Regions from separate parts of the Streptomyces sp. NPDC051320 genome, predicted to be linked through region 2. Evidence: riboswitches for the same ligand, from Rfam matches in the RefSeq annotation. Region 2 holds a riboswitch; each other region holds the start of a gene.
The links. Region 2 has a riboswitch for cyclic di-AMP ahead of AB0M87_RS29055 (C40 family peptidase). Riboswitches for the same ligand answer to the same signal wherever they lie in the genome.

Region 1: linked by a shared signal. The riboswitch ahead of AB0M87_RS18605 (M23 family metallopeptidase) and the one ahead of AB0M87_RS29055 (C40 family peptidase) in region 2 are both predicted to bind cyclic di-AMP.
Region 3: linked by a shared signal. The riboswitch ahead of AB0M87_RS15425 (LysM peptidoglycan-binding domain-containing protein) and the one ahead of AB0M87_RS29055 (C40 family peptidase) in region 2 are both predicted to bind cyclic di-AMP.

What each region holds. Positions count from the first base shown of each region.
Region 1 is NZ_JBFBAL010000007.1:377,098-384,618, forward strand. It holds gene AB0M87_RS18585 (MarR family winged helix-turn-helix transcriptional regulator) at 1-270, shown strand, start outside; tRNA gene AB0M87_RS18590 (tRNA-Met) at 316-389, shown strand; gene AB0M87_RS18595 (hypothetical protein) at 476-856, shown strand; gene AB0M87_RS18600 (PP2C family protein-serine/threonine phosphatase) at 981-2,132, shown strand; cyclic di-AMP (ydaO/yuaA leader) riboswitch at 2,346-2,487, shown strand; gene AB0M87_RS18605 (M23 family metallopeptidase) at 2,499-3,566, shown strand; gene AB0M87_RS18610 (aldo/keto reductase) at 3,631-4,575, shown strand; gene AB0M87_RS18615 (PrsW family intramembrane metalloprotease) at 4,581-5,933, opposite strand; gene trmB (tRNA (guanosine(46)-N7)-methyltransferase TrmB) at 6,048-6,884, opposite strand; gene lhgO (L-2-hydroxyglutarate oxidase) at 6,955-7,521, opposite strand, start outside.
Region 2 is NZ_JBFBAL010000017.1:14,349-21,869, reverse strand. It holds gene bioD (dethiobiotin synthase) at 69-758, opposite strand; gene AB0M87_RS29075 (adenosylmethionine--8-amino-7-oxononanoate transaminase) at 760-2,031, opposite strand; gene bioB (biotin synthase BioB) at 2,024-3,085, opposite strand; gene AB0M87_RS29065 (8-amino-7-oxononanoate synthase) at 3,229-4,383, shown strand; gene AB0M87_RS29060 (ATP-binding protein) at 4,604-5,035, shown strand; gene AB0M87_RS29055 (C40 family peptidase) at 5,064-5,537, opposite strand; cyclic di-AMP (ydaO/yuaA leader) riboswitch at 5,541-5,756, opposite strand; gene AB0M87_RS29050 (urease subunit gamma) at 6,285-6,587, shown strand; gene AB0M87_RS29045 (urease subunit beta) at 6,604-6,915, shown strand; gene AB0M87_RS29040 (urease subunit alpha) at 6,908-7,521, shown strand, end outside.
Region 3 is NZ_JBFBAL010000006.1:136,534-144,054, reverse strand. It holds gene AB0M87_RS15435 (heavy metal translocating P-type ATPase) at 40-2,082, shown strand; gene AB0M87_RS15430 (FCD domain-containing protein) at 2,252-2,674, shown strand; cyclic di-AMP (ydaO/yuaA leader) riboswitch at 3,154-3,343, shown strand; gene AB0M87_RS15425 (LysM peptidoglycan-binding domain-containing protein) at 3,348-4,130, shown strand; gene AB0M87_RS15420 (L-threonylcarbamoyladenylate synthase) at 4,189-4,809, opposite strand; gene AB0M87_RS15415 (nuclear transport factor 2 family protein) at 4,819-5,283, opposite strand; gene AB0M87_RS15410 (FAD-linked oxidase C-terminal domain-containing protein) at 5,330-7,521, opposite strand, start outside.

The sequences.
Region 1 (7,521 bases), on a different contig from region 2:
GAACGCAGGCGCAATGCCGCCGACCGGCGGCAGTACGCGCTCTTCCTGGCCGACGAGGGTGTCGCGCTGCTGTCCCGGCTGCGGGAGGCCGGCGCCGCGCACGAGCAGCAGATCTGTGCGGGGCTCTCTGTGGACGAGCACCGGCAACTGGGCATGCTGCTCGGCAGGCTGGCCGAGCAGCAGGGACTCTCCCCCGGGGTGCACCCCGGATTCGGGAAGGTGCGCGCGGGCGGCGGCCGCTCGGGAACGGCCGGCCGGTCCGGACGTTAATGGTGAGGAGCATCGCTGCGGATGCCGTAGGGTTGGGTTCACCGACGCGGGGTGGAGCAGCTCGGTAGCTCGCTGGGCTCATAACCCAGAGGTCGCAGGTTCAAATCCTGTCCCCGCTACTTGTGAACGAAGGCCCGGCACATCATGTGCCGGGCCTTCGAGCGTTACTCCGGCGGGTGGCGCCGGCACGTATCAGGGGGCTGACGTGTTCGTTCTGCGGGTCACGCTGACCGTACTGCTGCTGCTGGAGGTCGTGCCGTCGGCCCTGGTCGGCCTGACGCGGGCGCGGGTGGGGCTCGAGCGGCTCGACGAGCTGACCCGGCTCGGGGTGCTGCAGGGGCGGCGGCTCCGGGTCGTTTCGCTGCTCGCCGTGGTACATACGCTGGCCACTGCTGCCCTGCTGTTCGGCCTCCATTGGCCGCCGGCGGGCGTCGCAGGTGCGGCGGCGGAGGCCGTGGTGTTCGGGTGGGTGCTGACGCGGCAGTGGGCGGCGGGCGACCGGGGGCGGGTTCTGGGGGCCTACACGCTGTTCCTGGGTATGGCGCTGGCTGTGCTGGCGGTGGATCTGCTGGCGTGGGCCTTCTGAAACGGGCCGGTGCCCAGCCGTTCCCCCGGTTGGCCGACGTCGGATCGCCGGTCGGCGTGGTTGCGGACAGCCTGGGTGGGGCGCGGTACTGTCCGCAGCCGGGTATGGACCGGGCAGGAGACCACTGGTGGGGCAGCGAGCACAGCGCGGCACGGCACGCCGGTTCCTCCTGGCGCTGCCGCCGGTGCTGCTGGTCGGTGGGATCGCATTCGACCTGGCGACTCCGGACCCCTTCACCCCGGTGCCGTTCTTCTCTGCGGCACCGCTGATCGCCGCTCCGTTCTTCTCGCTCCGAGCCACGCTGCTGACCGGGGTGGCTGCCGTCGTGGCCATGGCGGGACTCCACGCCTACAACGGCAGCAGCGCCCATGCCAGTGCTGTCACCGAGCTACTCACGGTGATCACTGTGGCGGCGCTCGCGCTGATCATCAACCGGGTGGTGCGCCGTAGCGGTGAGCAGCTCGCGTCGGCCCGGGTCATCGCCGAGACCGCGCAGCGCGCGGTGCTGCCGGTGCCCCTCGAGCGGATCGGTGGACTGCACGTCGCGGCGCGGTACGAGGCGGCACAGGCCGGCACCTTCATCGGCGGGGACCTCTTCGCGGTGCAGGACACGCCGTACGGGGTCCGGCTCATCGTGGGTGATGTGCGGGGCAAGGGGCTCGGCGCGGTGGAGGCCGTGGCGGTGGTGATCGGAGCCTTCCGGGAGGCCGCCGAGCAGGAGAGAAGCCTGGAAGGGGTGGCCCAGCGTCTGGAGCGTGCGCTGACCAGGGAGGGCACCCGGCGGGAGGGCCTCGACGCCATCGAGGGCTTCACCACCGCCGCGCTCGCCGAAGTGCCACGCGGCGGCCGGGACCGGATCCGGGTGGTGAACCGCGGTCATCCCGAGCCCCTCCTGCTGTACGCCGACGGGGGGCTCGACGCGGTCACGCCGACCGATGCCGCGCTGCCGCTGGGGATGGCGGATGTGGCCTCCTGGCCGGATCGTGCCGACGAGTTGCCGTTTCCGCCGGGGGCCACGCTGCTGCTCTACACCGACGGGCTGTCCGAGGCGCGGAACGCGGCAGGGGTCTTCTACGATCCGAAGGAACGGCTGCGCGGCCGGATCTTCCCGGGGCCCGACGAGCTGCTCACGGCGCTGTCCGACGATGTGCGGCGGCATACCGGGGGGCACTCGACGGACGACATGGCGTTGCTCGCGGTGGCCCGTCCGACGGACGATCAGCCCCCGCGGCGCAGGACGGTGGAGATCGTACGGGGAATCCGTCGCGATGAGTGACCGGACGCACCGCTCTGCATAACATTTGATGAACGGTCAAGCAATGAGGGTTTCCTGAGCGCGCGTCAACTCGCCCGACTCCGCCCCCTTGTGCCCCGATTGGTCCAGGCCAAAATCGTTAATGATCAGTTGGAACGGCTTGGCTCCGGGGCGTGGGTCTATTAACGTTCGATAACGCAGCGCGGTTGTCCCAGTCGTCGCAAGAGGCGACACCGTGCGCACGCGCCGAATCCCGCAAGGGAACCGGGGAACCACTTATTGGGGTGAATCGGGCAGCTCCGCAAGGAACGGCCCGTAGGAGACCTTCCTGCTCCGAACCCGTCAGCTAACCCGGTAGGCGGTAAGGAAGGAAAGGAGTGCGCCTCCGTGGCGTCCAACAACCCTGCCCCCGAAACGCTTTACTTCCCGAACGACGAATCTCTCGGTTTCGGCGGTGAGGACGGCGGCACGTTCGACGAGTGGAACCCCACCGAGGAGTCCCTTCGTCCGCTGCGCGGCAAGCACCGGGTGGCCAAGCAGCGCGGCGGCATCGCGCGCAGCTCCACGGTCCTCGGCGTCGGCGTGATCGCTGCCGTCGGCGCGGGCGGCATGGCCAGCGCGCAGGCGAAGCCGCCCGTCTCGATCTCCCTCCCCGACCTTCCGCAGTCCGTCAAGGACAAGCTGCCGGACGCCGAGTCGCTGCCGGGCGTGGGAACGCTGATATCGGACATCGACGGCCACTCCTCGTCCGGTGACGCAACCGAAGCGGGCGCCGCCCATGCCGCGATCGGCACCGCATCGACCGGTGCCGTCGGCAGCGACTCGAACGCCGGCGAAGCGCTGCGGAGCCGCATCCTGCTCCAGGCCGAGCAGCAGCAGAGCGCGGTCGACGACCAGGCCGCGGTGGCGGCGGAGAAGGCAGCGGCCGCCAAGGCCGCCGCTGAGGCGGCGAAGCAGCAGGAGGCGGCAGCCGCCAAGGAGAAGGCTGCCAAGCAGAAGGCCGAGGCGGAGGCCAAGGCCAAGGCGGAGAGGGAACGACTCGCCAAAGTGGCCGCGAGCTACTCGCTCCCGGTCGCCTCCTACACCCTCACCTCGCACTTCGGTGACAGCGGCTCGATGTGGTCCTCCGGCTACCACACCGGCCTCGACTTCGCCGCTCCGACCGGTACCCCGATCAAGGCCGTGCACAGCGGTACGGTCAAGTCGGCCGGCTGGTCGGGGTCGTACGGCTATCGCACGGTCATCACCCTCGACGACGGCACGGAACTCTGGTTCTGTCACCAGTCGTCGATCGCCGTGAGCGCCGGCCAGAAGGTCACCACCGGGCAGGTCATCGGCAATGTCGGCGCCACCGGCAATGTCACCGGGCCGCATCTGCACCTCGAGGTCCGCCCCGGTGGCGGCGACCCGATCGACCCGCTGACCTGGCTGGCGAGCAGGGGCATCAACGCCTGACGGCTCCCGCGACCCCGGCGCCGTGCACGGAATAGTGCGGGACGGTGCCGGGGTTGTCCGCCCTATGACTTCTCTTTGCAGGCTCGGCACGTCCGACCTCCATGTCTTCCCGCTCGCCCTCGGCGGCAACGTCTTCGGCTGGAGCGCCGACGAGGCGCAGTCCTTCGCGGTGCTCGACGCGTACACCGCGGCCGGCGGCAACTTCGTCGATACGGCCGACTCGTACTCCGCGTGGGTGGCGGGCAACCAGGGTGGCGAGTCCGAGACCGTCATCGGCAACTGGCTGACCGCCCGCGGAAACCGCTCCGAGGTGGTGGTCGCCACCAAGGTCGGCGCACATCCCGCGCACAAGGGGCTCTCGGCCGGGACCATCAAGGCCGCCGCCGAGGAGTCGCTGCGCAGGCTGCGCACCGACCACATCGATCTCTACTACACGCACTTCGACGACCCGTCCGTCCCGGTCGAGGAAATCATCACCGCGCTCGACCAGCTGGTGAAGGACGGCAAGGTGCGTGCCATCGCCGCGTCCAACATCGGCCCCGAGCGCCTCGAGGCGTCTCTCGCCTTCTCCGCGGCCGAGGGGCTGGCCCGGTACGTAGCGCTTCAGCCGCACTACAACCTGGTCTCCCGCGACACCTACGAGGGCGGGCTGCAGGACACCGTCGCCCGGCACGGTCTGGCCGCAGTGCCGTACTACGCGCTGGCCTCCGGCTTCCTCACCGGCAAGTACCGCCCCGGCGCGGAGGTGGACAGCGTGCGTGCCGCGGGTGCGGCCAAACATCTGGAGAGCGAGCGGGGGCGGAAGGTGCTCGCCGCGCTCGACGAGGTGGCAGCGGCACATGAGGCCGAGCCGGCGACCGTCGCACTGGCTTGGCTGGCCGCCCGGCCGACCGTCGCCGCGCCGATCGCATCCGCCCGTACGCCCGAGCAGCTGCCCGCACTGACGGCGGTCGCCGAACTCCGGCTCACCGAGGCGGAGCTCGCCACCCTGACAGCGGCTTCGGCGTAACCGCGCTACTGCCGGTACGGGTTGTAGCCGCCGTAGTGGAGATACGGCGGCGGCACCCGTACCCGGCCGGTGGCCTGCGCCGCGTAGAGCAGTGCGGGCCCGGCTATGTCCTTGCGCTGCCACAGATGGTGCAGCAACTCCTGCTCGCGCGCCACGAAGTCCGGGCCCACCGAGCCGCGGCGGGCCCGGTGCCGCAGAAAGGCCAGCGTGGTCGCGAAGGCCTCGTACTCGTGGACCGCCCGGGACGCGGCTCTGGCGCCTGCCTTCGCCCCCGTCCTCCGGCCGGCTCTCCCACCCGGCTGCGGGTAGGCGTACGGAACGGTGTGGCTGCGTGCCGCGAAGTCGCGGGCCATCGACCGGGCCTTCATCGAGGAGAGCGCGGCCGGTTCGGCCGATGCCAGCCAGCCCGCTGCCGCGTATGCGGGCAGTTCGGTCGATATGGTGCGCAGTTCGCGCTGCCGGGTCCAGACGGCCAGCCAGGTGACCAGGCCGAAGGCCGGCACCATGAAGGCGCCGTAGACCACCAGGAAGCCGAACGTGCCGAAGACCGACGAGCTGTTCCACAGGGCGTGCATGCCCATCGCGCAGCTGAGCCCGAGAAGCGGCAGCGCGATCCGGCGCACCCGGTGGTGCGGCGCGCTCGACGCGGAGATGCCGAAGCCGATGCCGGTCATGACGGTGAATAGCGGGTGGGCGAACGGCGCCAGGACGATCCGGACGAAGAAGGTCGCCGCGGTCACCGACGACAGGCCCGAGAACCCCATCGACTTGTCCTCGCCGAAGGCGCTGCCCAGATAGAGGATGTTCTCGGTGAAGGCGAAACCGGTCGCGGTGAAGCCGGCGAAGACGACCCCGTCGACGATTCCGGTGAAGTGCCGTTTGCGGAACAGGAATATCAGCAGCAGCGCCGCCCCTTTGGCGCTCTCCTCGACGATCGGTGCTATCACCGTCGCCCCGATGGTGTTGGCGCTCGCCGGGTCCGCTGTGGCGGTCGCGACCCAGCGGGTCGCGAAGGAGTTGGCGATGATGGCGACGAGGGCCGCGGCGCAGGCTCCCCAGGCGAAGGTGAAGAGCAGATTGCGCCAGGGCCCGGGATCGACCCGGTCGAGCCAGCGGAACGCCGTCATCAGCAGGGGTACCGGCAGCACGGCGAGCCCGAGCCCGACCAAAAACCCTTCGGTGCCGGTCTGTTCACGGACCAGCGCGAGGATCACCAGACCGCAGAGCGCGAGCAGCACGATCACTGCCGCGGCGCGCAGTGCCTTGCTGCGCCAGAAGTCACGGCGCGGGGTGTACCGCCAGTGCGCGCGGGGCGGTACGGCGTCGAAGCGCGGCTGCTCCTCGTACGCCGGGACCATGGGGTGGGGCGCCCCGGGCGGCAAGCTCGACTCGTACACCTGATTGACCCTAACGAGCCGCACTGACATCTGCGACGCCGTATCGCCTTTCCGTCGCAGGGGTGCGCCCGGGCTTCAGCGGCGGAGGAACAACAGGTCGTGCACGGCGTGGCCCTTCTCGAGCCCTTGGCCCTCGAAACGCGTCACCGGCCGGAACGCCGGCCTCGGCGCATAGCCGCCGTCCGCAGCGGTGTTGCGGAACTGCGGGTGCGCGGCCAGCACGTCGAGCATCTGCCCGGCGTACGGCTCCCAGTCCGTCGCGCAGTGCAGTACGGCGCCGGGTGCCAGCCGGGTCGCGGCCAGGTCGAGGAACTCGGGCTGGATGAGCCGCCGTTTGTGGTGGCGGCTCTTGGGCCACGGATCGGGAAAGTACACCCGGAGCCCGGCGAGCGAGTCCGGTGTCAGCATTGCGCGGAGCAGAATGATCGCGTCACCGTTGGCCACCCGGATGTTGGACAGACCGTTCTGCTCCGCGAGACGGAGCAGGTTGCCCTGGCCGGGCGTGTGCACGTCGACGGCGAGGATGCCGGTGTCCGGGTCCGCCTCGGCCATCCGGGCGGTCGCCTCACCCATGCCGAAGCCGATCTCCAGGACGACCGGGAGCCCGCCGAACATCTCGTCGAGGTCCAGCACCCGCAACCCGTCGATGTCCAGGCCCCACTGCGGCCACAGACGCTCCAGGGCGTCGCCCTGACCGGTCGTGACCCGGCTGCGGCGGGGCTGGAAGCTGCGGATGCGGCGTTCGTGGTGGGAGCCCGCGGGGTCGGCGGCGGGACCGCCGGGGAAGCGCGGCTCACCCTTGGCGCGGCGCGGCGCGGGGGACCCGGCGGTGGGGACGCCCGGGCCGGGGGCGTCTGTGGGGGCGACGTCTGCGGGGGCGACGTCAGGGCCGGGATTCAGGAGATCGGACACAATGCCGTCAATTCTACGGCCGCCGCCGCGCCGCGCTCCCGTCGCCGCCGCGCCGCGGTGCCCGCCGCGCTCAGGTTCGGACCACCACCGAGGCCAGCGCCCGGCGGGCGATCTCCCGGCCGATCGGCAGGGCGGCGGTCGCAGCGGGCGACGGGGCGTTCAGCACGTGGACGGTGCGGGGCGCCTCCCGGATCAGGAAGTCGTCGACCAGCGTGCCGTCCCTGAGCACCGCCTGCGCCCGCACGCCCGCGGGTGCGCGGCGCAGGTCGGACACGTCGACGGCGGGCAGCAGCCGCCGTACCGCGGCTGCGAAGGCCGGCTTGGACAGCGAACGGTGCAGCTCGCCCGCGCCGTACCGCCAGTGGCGCCGGGCTATCCGCCAGGAGCCCGGCCAGGCGAGCGTGCTGCCCAGGTCGCCGGGGCGCACCACACCCCAGCCGTACCCCTCGCGGGCCAGCGCGGGCACCGCGTTCGGACCGACGTGTACACCGCCTTCGATGCCGCGGGTCAAGTGGACGCCGAGGAAGGGGAACGCCGGGTCGGGAACCGGGTAGACCAGCCCACGCACCAGTTCCGGGCGCGCCAGCGTGTAGTACTCCCCCCGGAACGGCACGATCCGCATCCCCGGCTGGTCACC
Region 2 (7,521 bases):
ATTCTCCCCCCGCACGGGACGATGACGCTTGTGCGCGCATCACCGGCGAGCCGGTGATGCGCGCACGCTCAGCGAGGCGGCGTCCAGTCACCGCCCAGGCGCGGTGCCAGCCAGTTGGTGGCCCGGTCCCGGAAATCGGCCGGCGACAGCGCACCGGCACCCTCCGGGACCGCTCCCAGCAGCGGGGCCCCGGCCACCACCGGCAGATCCGTGATGTTGCAACGGGCCGCCAGACCGGGTGCGGCGGGCCAGCTGCCGACGACCACGCCGGCGCACTCGACGCCCCGGGCCCGCAGCGCCTCCGCGGTGAGCGCGGTGGCGTTGAGCGTACCGAGTCCGGCAGGCGTCACCACCAGCACCGGCGCGCCGACGAGCGCGGCCGCGTCCGCCAGCGTGCCGCCCTCGTCGTCGAACCGGACGAGCAGTCCGCCGGCGCCCTCGACCAGCACCAGGTCATGCTCGGTGGCCAGTTTCTGCGCCGCGTCCGCGACGTCCTGCGGTCGCACCGGTGTCATCGCGGCGCGCCGGGCGGCGGTCGCCGGCGCCAACGGCTCCGGGAACCGGCCGAGCTCCACCGCGGTCACCGCCCCGGCCAGGCGGGCGACCTCAGCGGCGTCGCCGTGCTCGCCGGGTGCCAGACCGGTCTGTGCCGGTTTGAGCACGGCGACCGAGCGCCCCCGGGCCGCGGCCGCCACAGCGGCGGTGACCACGGTCTTGCCGATCTCGGTACCGGTGCCCGTGACAAAGAGAATCGTCATCTCATCCCTCCCGCGCGACGGCGCGGATCGCCCGGCAGATCCGTGCGAGGTCCTGGTCGCCGGTGATGTAGGGCGGCATGGTGTAGACGAGGTCACGGAAGGGACGCAGCCAGACCCCCTCGCGCACCGCTGCCCGGGTCGCCGCCGCCATGTTCACCTCGTGATCGAGCTGTACGACGCCGATCGCCCCCATGACCCGCACATCCCGCACGGCGGGCAGCGTGGCGGCCTGCGCGAGACCGTCCCGCAGACCGGTCTCCAGCCGTTTGACCTCCTGCTGCCAGTCCTGCGCCAGCAACAGCTCGATCGAGGCGCAGGCCACCGCGGCGGCCAGCGGGTTGCCCATGAAAGTCGGCCCGTGGGCCAGCACGGGTACCTCTCCGCGCGCGATGCCGTCGGCCACCCGGGGGGTGCAGAGGGTCGCCGCCATGGTGAGGTAACCACCGGTCAGCGCCTTGCCCACGCACATCACATCTGGCGCGACCCCCGCCTGCCCGGCGGCGAAGAGGGTGCCCGTACGGCCGAAGCCGGTGGCGATCTCGTCGAACACCAGCAGCACACCGTGCGCGTCGCACGCCTCCCGCAGCACCCGCAGATACCCGGGGGAGTGGAACCGCATACCACCCGCCCCCTGCACCACGGGTTCCACGATCACCGCGGCCAGCTCGTCGGCGTGGCGGCCGATGAGCTCGTCGAGGTGGTCGGCGTACCCCTGTTCGTACGCGGCAGGCGGGGCGTCCGCGAAAACCTGGCGCGGCAGCGCTCCCGACCACAACTCGTGCATGCCTCCCTCGGGGTCGCACACCGACATGGGCTGCCAGGTGTCCCCGTGGTAGCCACCGCGCCAGGTCAGCAGACGCTGCTTGGCCGGGCGGCCCACCGATCGCCAGTACTGGAGGCACATCTTCACCGCCACCTCGACCGACACCGAACCGGAGTCGGCCAGGAACACGTGCTGGAGCGGTTCCGGGGTGATCTCCACCAGCTTGGCCGCGAGCCGGACGGCGGGCTCATGGGTGAGCCCGCCGAACATCACATGGCTCATCCGGTCCAACTGGCCGCGCGCGGCCTCGTTGAGCACAGGGTGGTTGTACCCGTGGATCGCTGACCACCACGACGACATGCCGTCGACGAGCTCGCCCGCACCGGCCACCCGTAGCCGCACACCGGACGCCGACTCGACCAGCAGCGGTTCCTGCTGTCCGGGCATCGGCCCGTACGGATGCCAGACGTGCCGCCGGTCGAGTTCGAGCAGCTGGTCCGTGTCAGGCATTGGGCGCGAGATCCGTCCCGGCGCCCCGGCGGCGGACCGACACCAGATCCGTACGGTGGTCGGGCAGCGTGGTGGTGTCCGCGCCCTCCACCTCGAAGCCGGCGTCCGCGATCATGTCCAGATCGGCCCGGCCCGCCTGACCCTCGCTGGTCAGGTAGTCGCCGAGGAAGATGGAATTGACCAGGTGCAGGGCGAGCGGCTGCAGCGAACGCAGGTGCACCTCCCGCCCGCCGGCCAGCCGTACCTCCGCGTCCGGACAGACGAACCGCACCATTGCCAGGATGCGCAGGCAGCGCTGCGGCGTCAGGTTCCACTGCTCGGCGAGCGGGGTTCCCTCCATGGGGATCAGAAAGTTCACCGGCACCGAGTCGGGGTCGAGGTCGCGCAGGGCGAACACCACATCGACGAGATCGGCATCGCTCTCGCCCATCCCGGCGATCAGGCCCGAGCAGGCCGAGAGCCCCGCGGCCTGTGCCTGCTGGACGGTCTCCACCCGGTCGGAGAAGTCATGCGTCGTGCAGATGTCGGCGTAGGTCGCCTCGGACGTGTTGAGGTTGTGGTTGTAGGCATCGGCTCCCGCGGCCCGCAGCCGCTCCGCCTGCCCGCCGGAGAGGAGTCCGAGACAGGCGCACACCTCCACGCCCTCGTTCTGTTCCTTGATCGCCTCGATGGTCTGCGAGACCCGGTCGACATCGCGGTCCGTCGGGCCCCGCCCGCTCGCGACCAGACACACCCGCTTCGCCCCGCCGGCCACACCGGCCGCCGCCACCTGGGAAGCCTCGTCCGGCTTCAGCCAGGTGTACTTGAGGATCTCGGCCTTGGAGCCAAGCCGTTGCGAGCAGTACGAGCAGTCCTCCGGGCAGAGCCCGGACTTGAGATTGACGAGGTAATTGAGCTTCACCCGCCGTCCGAACCACTGACGGCGTACCTTTCCGGCTGCGGCCACCACATCGAGCAGCTCGTCGTCCGACGTCGCCAGTACGGCGAGCGCCTCTTCACGGGTCGGCAGTTCGCGCCGCAGCCCCTTGTCCACCAGCGTGTTCAGCAGGTCCATGGGGGTGATCCTGGCCTACGGCAGTACGTCAGGCCAAGGAGGAACCGAACAACACCCGCCGTGAAGGGTGTGTGCATTGCCACACCATGACCCCGCATGGCCCCCGCTAGGGTCTGTGAACTGCCTACAAAGAGGGACTGATCATGCCGGGTGTCACGCCTCCATCGCCCTTCGACTGGACCGATACCGCGGCATCCCTGCGGGCCCGCGCCGGCCTCGTCCGCACGCTGCGGCCACGCCCGGCCGCTTCGGATCTGCTGGATCTGGCCAGTAACGACTACCTGGGGCTGGCCCGTAGAAGGGAGATCACCGAAGCGGCCTCGGCGGCGGTCCGCCGCTGGGGCGCCGGTGCCACCGGGTCAAGGCTGGTGACCGGCTCGACGGAACTGCACGCCGAACTGGAACGGGACCTCGCCGATTTCTGCGGCTTCGAGGCGGCGCTGGTCTTCTCCTCCGGATACGCCGCCAATCTGGCGGCCCTCACCGCGCTGACCGACCGGGGTTCGCTCATCGTCTCGGACACGGGCAACCACGCCTCGATCGTCGACGGATGCAGGCTGTCCCGTGCGGCAACCGAAGTCGTCCCGCACGCCGATCCGGAGGCGGCCGCCAAGGCGCTCGGCGCGCACCGGGGCCGCGCCCTCGTCGTCACCGACTCCGTCTTCTCGGTCGACGGCGACGCGGCGCCACTCGCGGACCTGGCCGCCGTTTGCCGAGGTCACGGTGCCGCCCTGGCCGTGGACGACGCCCACGGTCTCGGGGTGCTCGGCGAAGGCGGCCGAGGAGCGCTGCACGGCGCGGGGCTGGCCGGCGCGGACGACGTGGTCGCCACGGTCACCCTCTCGAAGTCCCTGGGCAGCCAGGGCGGTGCGGTGCTGGGCCCGGCCCGGGTCATCGACCACTTGGTCAACGCGGCCCGCACCTTCATCTTCGACACCGGCCTGGCACCGGCCGCGGCGGGCGCGGCCTTGGCGGCCCTGCGGCTGCTGCGCGCGGAACCCGGCCTGGGCGGGCGGGCCCGTACGGTGGCGAACACGCTGCACCACCGTCTCACCGCGGCCGGGCTGAGCGCGGTACACCCGCAGGCCGCCGTGGTGTCCGTACGCGCGCCGTCGCCGGCCGCGGCGGTGCGCTGGGCCGCCGCCTGCCGGGAAGCGGGGCTCGTGGTCGGCTGTTTCCGGCCGCCTTCGGTGCCGGACGGTGTTTCCCGGCTGCGACTCACCGCCCGTGCGGACCTGACGGAGGAGCAGATTGCCGGGGCGGTGCAGACCCTACTGCGAACCGTGCCCGCCGGGTGACCCTGACGGGGAACAGCCGTTCCCCCGTTTTCCCGTCCAAATACGTTCTCCCGTAGCAGAGTTCATCACTTTGAGCGACTGATACAGGCCCATCTTTGTGGATCGCGGACGATGCGGTCACTATGAGTGTCACGCTGGCGCGAAGGGCAATCCGAGGCCGTCCTCGAAGTGCATCCGCAACGAGTCGGAGCCGGCACCGGTGGGAAAGGGACAGGCCGTCATGGCAGACCACCAGGAAGCAAAAATCACCCTGCCGAGCGAACCTGCATCGGTTCCGGCGGCCAGGTCCTATGTGGCCCGGGTGCTCACCGACTGGGGCCTGCCGAACGACACGGACGCGGCGGACGCGATCCGGCTGATCGTCTCCGAGCTGGCGACCAATGCCGTGCAGCACACCTTCGGCCAGTCACCCACCTTCACCGTGGACATCGTGCTGGAGCGGGACGAACTGCTGCGCATCGGTGTCACGGACAGTCACCCGCGCTGGCCCCAGCGGCTGCCCGCGGCGGTCCAGCAGGACAACGGCCGGGGCATGGTGATCATCCGATGGCTGGCCGCCGAGAGCGGCGGCCGGCTGTCGGTCACCCCGACCCGGGAAGGCGGCAAGACGGTGTGGATCGCCCTGCCCTGGACGGCTGCCGCCCAGACCTGAGCCTGCGGCAGCCGTGCCCGCCGCTTCTTCAGTTCACGCGCCCGTACCAGACGCTCTTGGTCCAGATCCGCTCCAGCCTGACCACGGAACCGGTTTTCGGCGAATGCCAGATCTTGCCGCTCCCCGCGTACAGGCCGACGTGGAAGACGTTCCGTCCGTAGTGGAAGAAGACCAGGTCCCCACGCCTGCGGTGGGAGGCAGTGATATGCCGCACTTTGTTGTACTGCGCCTGGGCGGTGCGCGGCAGCTTCTTGCCCGCTTTTTTGAACGAATAGAAGGTCAGCCCGGAGCAGTCGAACCGCGAGGGGCCGGCTGCGCCCCACTGATAGGGCGATCCCTTTTTGGATGCCGCGATCTGCACCGCTCTGGCGGCGTGTGCGGCCGCTTGGGCCTCGGGTGCGGCGCCGGGCGCCAGCGAGGTCCCCGCTACTGCGGCGAGTGTAAGGGCCGAGGCGGTTCCGGCCCGGGTGAGCAGAGACGGGATGTGAATCTGCGCAGTCATGCGCAACCCTTCGTCAAACCGCCTGAGAAGGTTGACCTGTCGGGTTCGGGCCGGCGAAGTTGCCCGGCCGCCGCGCGGTTGGCCGACTGATCGGTCGGCCGTCCTTGCAGCGGCTTCACCCCAAGGGGCGACATGTCTGTCGCCCCGAACTGCTTGGGTCCTCCACTCCTGCCGATCCACTCGTGTCGACCAGACGTCCGGGTACGGCGGCAGGACTCGGCGTCCGCCCGGACCGCCCCGCCGTGGTGGCGGGGGCTTGTCGTCCCAGGGATCTTCACTCACCGCGCGCCGGATTTCTGCCTGACAGTGCCGGTTCGCCAGTCCGCTCACCCCTGACCCATCCGAGTGGGCAGGGTCCCGGAAGCACCGACCGGCCGGCGGGTACGGGCCCCTCACCAGGTGTGCAGCCCCGCTCCGCGGCGGGTGCTCGGGCACGCGGTGCAAATCGGGACGAGCCGTCGGACCCGGCCCGTCTAAGTCTTCCGGGCGACGCCCATCGGGGTAGGGGTGGCAGCCGAAAGGATGGCGGGACGGTGTGTCTCCAGGGTCACCCTGCGCGCTTCGCCGAACGCACACCGCAAGCGACGATCATGGCCCAGCAAAAGGCCGGTTAACCTGCCGGAAAAACTTCCGCCCTAATGTGCAATGCCTGATGGCCTGGGGTTCCGCACCGTGTCAACAAAATGTTGAAGTCGTGTGGTCCGCGGTGCCCGACCGGGCCCGGGATGAAGACGGTGAGGCGGAAGCGTGCAACTGACACCCCATGAGCAGGAACGACTGCTCATCCATGTGGCGGCGGACGTCGCGGAGAAGCGCAGAGCGCGGGGCCTGCGACTGAACCACCCCGAGGCGGTTGCGCTGATCACCTCGCACATCCTGGAAGGTGCCCGGGACGGCCGTACGGTGGCCGAACTGATGGCGTCGGGGCGCAAGGTGCTCGCCAGGGCGGACGTCATGGACGGCATCCCCGAGATGGTCCACGAGGTCCAGGTCGAGGCGACCTTCCCGGACGGCACCAAGCTCGTCACCGTGCACGAGCCGATCGTCTGACCGGGAAATGGCACCGATGATCCCCGGAGAGATCCTGTATGCCGAAGACCCGCTGACCCTCAACGAGGGCCGCCGGGCCACCCGTCTCACCGTTCTCAACATCGCCGACCGCCCCGTGCAGGTCGGCTCCCACTATCACTTCGCCGAGGCCAATCCAGCTCTGCGCTTCGACCGCGCCGCGGCACAAGGCCGTCGGCTGAACATCGCCGCGGGAACCGCGGTGCGCTTCGAGCCCGGCATTCCCGTCGACATCGAACTGGTCCCCATCGCCGGGCTGCGCATCGTCCCGGGACTGCGGGGAGAGACCGCAGGAGCCCTCGATGGCTGAACTCACCCGCGCCGTCTACGGCGACCTCTTCGGCCCCACCGCCGGGGACCGGATCCGCCTCGCCGACACCGAGCTTCTCGTCGAGATCGAGGAGGACCGCTGCGGAGGCCCCGGCCGGGCCGGCGACGAAGCGGTGTTCGGCGGCGGAAAGGTGATCCGGGAGTCGATGGGCCAGTCCCGCGCCACCCGCGCGCAGGGCGCCCCGGACACCGTCATCACCGGCGCTGTGATCCTCGACCACTGGGGCATCGTCAAGGCCGACATCGGCATCCGGGCGGGACGTATCACCGGAATCGGCAAGGCCGGAAACCCCGACACGATGGACGGAGTCCACCCCGATCTGGTCATCGGCCCCGAAACCGAAGTCATCGCAGGCAACGGCAAAATCCTCACGGCCGGCACCATCGACGCCCACGTGCACTTCATCACCCCCACGCTCATCGACCAGGCGCTGTCGTCCGGGGTCACCACCCTCGTCGGTGGCGGAACCGGCCCGGCGGAGGGCAGCAAAGCCACCACCGTGACGCCCGGCTCCTGGCACCTCGCCCGGATGTTCGATGCGTTGGAGGGGTACCCGGTGAACATCGGGCTGCTCGGCAAGGGCAG
Region 3 (7,521 bases), on a different contig from region 2:
GTGATGTTACGTTCCCTGCCCGTGAAAGGTCGATTTGTCATGCCTTCTGCTCTCAGCCGGCGTCCCGGTCGGGCAGTGTCCACCGCGTCCGGGGTACCGAGGCGGCGGACGCGGGTGTTCGCGCTGGCGGAGGCCCGTTGGGCGGGAACCGCGCTGTTGCTGTTCCTGATCGCGCTGCCGCTCCAGCTGACCGGGGGCCCGGCCTGGTCCTGGGGGGCGCTGTACGCGCTCGTCTACCTCACCGGGGGCTGGGAGCCGTCCTGGTCGGGAGTACAGGCCCTGCGGGCGAAGGTCCTCGACGTGGACGTGCTGATGATCGTGGCCGCGCTCGGGGCAGCCGCGATCGGGGAGGTGACGGACGGTGCGCTGCTGATCGTGATCTTCGCGACCTCCGGCGCTCTGGAAGCGCTGGCCACCGCCCGTACTCAGGACGCCGTGCGGGGGTTGCTCGACCTCGCCCCCACCACGGCCACCCGCCTGACCACGGACGGCCGCGAGGAAACGGTCCGCACCGAGGACCTCTCGGTCGGCGACACCGTGCTCATCCGGCCCGGCGAACGCGTCGGGGCGGACGCCCGGGTCCTGGACGGGGCGAGCGAGGTCGACCAGGCGACCATCACCGGCGAGCCGCTGCCGGCGGTGAAAGGGGCCGGGGACGAGGTCTTCGCCGGGACGCTGAACGGCACCGGGGCGCTGCGGGTCGTCGTCGAGCGGGACGCATCCGACTCGGTGATCGCACGGATCGTCGCCATGGTGGAGGAGGCTTCCGGGACCAAGGCACCGAGCCAGCTCTTCATCGAGAAGGTCGAGCAGCGGTATTCGCTCGGCATGGTCGCCGCGACCCTGGCCGTGTTCCTGGTACCGCTGGGGTTCGGCGCCGACGTGACCAGCAGTCTGCTGCGGTCGATGACGTTCATGATCGTCGCATCCCCGTGTGCGGTCGTGCTGGCCACGATGCCGCCCCTGCTCTCGGCGATCGCCAACGCCGGACGCCATGGTGTCCTGGTGAAGTCGGCCGTGGTCATGGAACGCATCGGCCAGGTCGATGCAGTGGCACTGGACAAGACGGGCACGCTCACCGAAGGAACACCCCGCGTCACGGACATCCGTCCCCTGGGCGGTAGCGGCCTCGGCGAGAACGGCTTGCTGGCCCTGGCGGCGGCCGCCGAGCACTTCAGCGAACACCCGCTCGCCCGCGCCGTTCTCGACGCCGCCCGGGACCGTCGCCTGGACCTGCCCGTCGCCGAAGACTTCGTGTCTGCCCCGGGCGTCGGGGTCAGAGCCACCGTGCACGGCCGCAGCATCGCGGTCAGCGCGCCCGCCCGGCTGCTGCGGGGCGCACCGGATCCGGCAGCCGACCGGGCCCGCGAGGTGGCACAAGCGCTGGAGGAAGGCGGCCGAACGGCCCTCCTCGTACACCGCGACGGCGCGCCGGTCGGGGTGCTGGGCATCGCAGACCGGCTGCGCCCGGGCGCAGCCGCGACGGTCGCGTCCCTCGCCGCGCTCACCGTCGGCCCGCCCCTCCTGGTGACCGGGGACAACCCCCGCGCGGCCGCCCGCCTCGCGGCCGAGGCCGGTATCACCGACGTCCGTGCCGGGTTGCTGCCCGAGGACAAGGTCGCCGCGGTCCGCTCCGTGCAGAAGGCAGGACGCAAGGTGCTGGTGGTCGGGGACGGCGTCAACGACGCCCCCGCGCTCGCCGCCGCGCACGTCGGTATCGCCATGGGACGCGCCGGATCCGACCTCGCGCTGGAAACCGCCGACGTCGTCATCGTCCGCGACGAACTCGCCACGGTACCCACCGTGGTCGCACTGTCGCGCGCGGCGCGGCGGCTGGTGGTGCAGAACCTGTTCATCGCCGGGGTGTTCATCTCCGGCCTGGTCGTCTGGGACCTGCTGGGGCACCTGCCGCTCCCGCTCGGCGTCCTCGGCCACGAGGGCTCCACCGTCATCGTCGGCCTCAACGGTCTGCGCCTGCTGCGGGACGCCGCCTGGCACCGCGCAGCCACCCCGGCCTGTCGAACTCCCACAGCCGTCACCCACAGCCGCCATGATGAGCAGAACGCCGCCTCCATGGCATAGGTCGCGCCGGCGCTGTACTCACGCTGCACGTCGCGGAGATACGCCGCAGATCCGGTACCTTCGTCGGCTCGCTTTCCCTCCGCCCTTCGAGGAAGGTCTCGCTTTCCGGGCCGCGGCGGACCACCGCAGCGGAGAAGCAAGCCTGTACGAACTCATATAGGTTCGCGAGGTGTTGGAGACCGGCCTGATCGAGGGCGTCGCGGCGTCGGCGCGGGCCGAGGACCTCCGGGCGCTGCGCGCACGCGTGGCCGCCATGGAACGCGAGGCGGGCGAGGGACGGCCCGGTCCACGGACCGGGCCCTTCCATCCGGCGCTGTACCGCTCCTTCGGCAATCTCCTCCTCAGCGAGATCCTCGACGCCTTCTGGGCTGCCATGGACCAGGTGCGTGACGATGTCGGCGACGCCCAGCAGGACCCGGCCGTGACCCTCGCCCATCACCGGGAGATCGTCGGTGCCATAGCCGCCGCCGATGGGCCTCGCGCGGCCTCCGCGATGCGTGCGCATTTCTCTGGAATCAGAGACCGGATGGCACCGGGATCCGTCTCTCGTCGGCCTCGTAGGCAGCCCGATCGCTCCGCTCTGCTGAATTAGCCGACAACGCCGACGTGTTGAGTCGGACAACGGAATTCTCACCGACAAACGGCCGTTCCTGAAAGAGCTCTTGACCCATAGTCGGCTGATTCCGTCGACATGTTCAGTCGCAAAGGGAAGCGATGAGTTGTCTTCGGACAGTCGCGCTTCTGGTATGCGCAGGCGAACGGTAAACATGGCCGAAATGGGCGATTTGACTGTCTCATTCTATAAGTACCCATGCAGTGTAATGCGTCAATTTGTCATTCTCTGCGCGTGCTTGATGCCTCCGGATCTTGTCCCGTCTGTGAAGTGAGTCACGCCCGGGTGAGTAGCTCGGCACCTGCTTCTCTGCTCACTTCGCCTGCCGGATAGGAAAGTTGAGTCCCAAAGCAGTGGGGGAGTGGCCGGACATTTCCTTGGTCGAATTCGCAAACGACATGCCGATGTCATTTCCGGACTTGTTTCATCCGGACGTTCTCGTTTACGTTCTCGTCACCCCGGACGGAACGCCGAATCCTGCCACTGTCCGGAAACCGCACTCACCCACTCACGCACGGCAGGAGCGGGGGACCCAGGTAAGTTCGCCGATCGCAGTACAGGATCGGCTCGGGGTGAAGTCGCATTCGTGCGACCGGGCTTCTCCAGCCCGAACCCGACAGCTCACCTCGTAGGCGACGGAGAGGAATTCGTCATGGCTGCAAAGGCCAAGCACCGTCGTCCGAAGAGCAACCCGCTTGCCCGGCGTCTCGTCGCTGTGGGCACCGGCAGCGCCGCGCTCGCACTCCCGCTCGTGGCGGCTACCACTGCGGAAGCGGCACCGGTCGCTCACCACGCCACCGCCGAATCGGCGCGGGCGACTACCGCTGCCCACAAGGACACCCCCGAGACCTACTCCGTGGTTGCCGGCGACTCGCTCTTCAAGATCGCACGTGCCCACTCCCTGAGTGGCGGCTGGCAGAAGCTCTACCGGGACAACCGACAGGCCATCGGCGACGACCCGTCGCTGATTCAGCCCGGTCTCACCTTGACGCTCGGCGCCAAGGCCGAGAAGTCGAAGTCCACGGACGCCCAGGGGGCCGCGTCGACCACCGCGGACAAGTCAGCGCAGAGCACTGCGAGCACGAGTGCCGCCCCCGCGTCCGCCAAGACGTACTCCGACAACCTGGACGGCTGGATCCGGGAGTCGCTGGACGTCATGGCCGCGAAGGGTATCCCCGGCACCTACGACGGTATTCACCGCAACATCATGCGTGAGTCCTCGGGCAACCCGCAGGCGATCAACAACTACGACTCCAACGCGGCCGCCGGAACCCCGTCCAAGGGACTGCTGCAGGTCATCGCTCCCACGTTCCAGGCCTACCACGTGGCGGGCACGTCGATGGACATCTACGACCCGGTCGCCAACATCACCGCCGCATGCAACTACGCTGCCGCGATGTACGGCTCGATCGACAACGTGAACGGCCCGTACTGAGCGGACCGTCATACCTCTGGCGGCGAACGCACGGTGGGGCGGGAGGGCGCCGACCCGGTCACTCGAACCGGTCGGTGTCGCCCGCCCCCCGGCGTACGATCTCCAGCTCGCCGCCGGAGAAGTCGATGACCGTGGTCGGCTCGGTGCCGCAGTCGCCCGAGTCGATCACGGCGTCCACCACGTGGTCGAGCCGTTCCTTGATCTCCCAGCCCTGGGTCAGCGGCTCCTCCTCGTCGGGCAGCAGGAGGGTGCTGGAGAGCAGCGGTTCGCCGAGCTCGGCGACCAGGGCCTGGGCGACCGGGTGGTCCGGGATCCGGACACCCACCGTCTTCTTCTTGGGGTGCAGCAACTGACGCGGCACCTCCCTCGTCGCGGGCAGGATGAAGGTGTAACTGCCGGGCGTCGCTGCCTTGATCGCGCGGAACACATCGTTGTCGACGTGCACGAACTGACCCAGTTGCGCGAAGTTCTGGCACACCAGCGTGAAGTGGTGACGGTCGTCGAGGTTCCGGATCGACCGGATCCGGCTGATGCCGTCACGACTGCCCAGCTGGCATCCCAGTGCGTAACAGGAGTCCGTCGGATACGCGACGAGCGCACCGGATCGGATGCTTTCGGCCACCGTGCTGATGGTGCGCCGCTGGGGATTCTCGGGGTGCACGTCGAAGTACTTCGCCATCCACCGAGTCTAAGGCCCGTTGCGTCCTTGTCCGAATGAAGACGTGCCCGCTCCGAGCCCCGGCCTGTTCGTGCGAGCATCGTCCGCCGACGCGTCGGCCCGGACCTTGAGGTAGGCGATCGTGTCGCCTATCGCGGTGATGAGGAGCCGGCTGCGACCGTTGTGGTGGGCGCTGCTGATCCGGGCCTCGACGACGGTGTCACCGGGGAGTCCGCACACCGGCCGCGAGTCGGTGGCGGTCAGCGTTCCGTGCGGCAGGAGGAACTCCTCTTCTGCCCACTGGGTGATGGCTTGCAGGCCTTTGATGCGCCGCCCCGCGTCGGTGATCACACTCGTCGCGGAGAAGCAGCTCAACAGCTGGGCGAGATCTCCGGTATTGATCGCCTTGAGAAAGGTGTCCACCACCGATACGGGTGTGCTCTCCCTGCTCGGTGGGTCGGTCGGCTGCGTCTGAGTCTCCGTTGAGGCGCTCATGTCCCACGAGTGCCCGCAACCACCATCATCCACACATATGGTCGTATCAGCTGCCCGGCCGGGCGGATCGCCACCCTGAGCTGCGCGTACCTCGGGCCGCGCGGCGGCCCGTCCACAGCAGTACCGCTCCCAGCAGCGCCGGCAGAGCGGTGCGCGTCACGCGGACCGCCGCCGGCGGGGAGGGGCGGCGGCTCGCGTGACGCGATCGCTGCTTCCGGTCGTCGGTGCGGCGGGTCTCGTTCTCCCGAGCGATCCGCATGACCTCGGCGGTGTGCAGCGCCTTGCGCTTGGTGCCGGCATGCTGGATCTGCGTCTTGCAGGAGAAGCCGTCGGCGACGACGAGTGTGTCGCTGTCGGCCTTGCGTACGGCGGGGAGCAGGGCTTGTTCGCCGCAGTCCATGGAGATCTCGTACTTGCCGTCCTCGAACCCCCACGAGCCGGCCAGCCCGCAGCAGCCGCCCTTGAGGTTGTCGACGTCGAGCCCCATGTCCTGCAGGAGTTCCTGTTCGGCCGTCATCCCGCCGGTCGCCCGCTGATGGCAATGGCCCCACAGCAGGGCGTTGCCCTCGAGTTTCGGGGGCCGGATGTCGTGTGCGCGGAAGAACTCCGCGAAGTGGTAGGAGTTGCGGGCCAACCGGGCGGCATCGTCGTCGTGCGGCAGCATCTTGCTCAGTTCGTCCTTGAAGACGGCCAGGCAACTGGGCTCCATGCCGACGACCGGCGTGCCGGCGCGGACATGCTCGCGCAGCGTGTCGATGACGTTGTGCAGGTAGCGTTCGGCGGCGTCCAGGAAGCCGTAGTCGTACAGTGGCCGACCACAGCAGAGGTGTCCCTCCGGCATGATCACCTGCCAGCCTGCGGCTTCGATGGCTTCCACACAGGCGACCCCCACCTCGGTGTGGAAGTGGTTGTTGAAGGTGTCCGGGAAGAGCACCACCGGTCGACCGCCGGGATTGACCGTGCCGCCACGGCGCTGGAACCACTGTTGAAGCGTCATGGGGGCGAAGCGCGGCAGTGGTCGACGTCGGTCGATGCCGGCCGCCACTTTGGCGAGGCGGGAAAGACCCGGAGTGTGCGTGACGAAGTTGGCGATCTCGGGAAGCCGGGAAGCGATGCGCGCCGCCTGGTCGATGAAGCCGAACGCGTAGGCGTGGCGCGGACGCCAGCGGCGCAGTGATTGGTAATGGTGGTGCAGGAACTCCGACTTGTAGGTGGGCATGTCGACGTTGACCGGGCAGTCATTGGTGCATCCCTTGCAGGCGAGGCACAGGTCGAGGGATTCGGCGACTTCCTTCGACTGCCAGCCGTCGGTGATCACATCGCCCTGCAGCATCTCGAAGAGCATCCGGGCCCGCCCCCGGGTGGTGTGCTTCTCCTCGCGGGTCACCTGGTAGCTGGGGCACATCGTGGTCTGTGCGTCGGGGACGCGGCACTTGCCGACGCCGACGCACCGCAGGGTCGCGTGGGCGAAGTCGCCCTTGTCCTCCGGATAGGCGAACTTCAGCTGCGTGCGCGGTGGGTTGTAGTCGGTGCCCAGCTTGAGGTCTTCGTCCAGCCGGTACGCATCGATCACCTTGCCGGGATTCATCTTTCCCTGCGGGTCCCAGATCCGCTTGAACTCACGCATGGCCGTCATGAGTTCCGTGCCGTACTGCTTCTCCAGAAGTTCCGCTCGCTGCTGACCGTCACCGTGCTCGCCGGACAGCGAGCCACCCATGCCGGCGACGAGGTCGGCGGCGTCCTCCATGAAGGCGCGATAGGTGGCCAGGCCGTCGGCGTGGCGAAGGTCGAAGCTGAGCCGGGAGTGAATGCAGCCCTGCCCGAAGTGGCCGTACATCGCCCCGGTGATGGAGTGCTTGTCCATGACCTTGCGCAGCGCCTTGATGTATTCGCCGATCCTGCTCGGCGGTACCGCCGAGTCCTCCCAGCCGGGCCAGTGATCCTGCCCGTCCGGTGGGAACGCGGTGGATCCCAGACCGCCTTCCCTGATGGCCCACAGATCGCCGCTGTTGCCGCCCTCCTGGGCGCTCCTGGCCATGACGACCCGGTCGCGCGCATACCCCTTCTCGTTGGTCAGCCACTCCATGAAGGCTTCCGCCCGGGACACGGACTCCTCGGCGGAGTCTGCTCCGAACTGGACCAGCAGCCATGCTGCGCCGCCCAGGCGGGGCAGCTCCTCGATGTCGTCGACATGCATGTCCTGCAGCTGCTGGTCCCGGATCAGCTCATGGTCGAGCC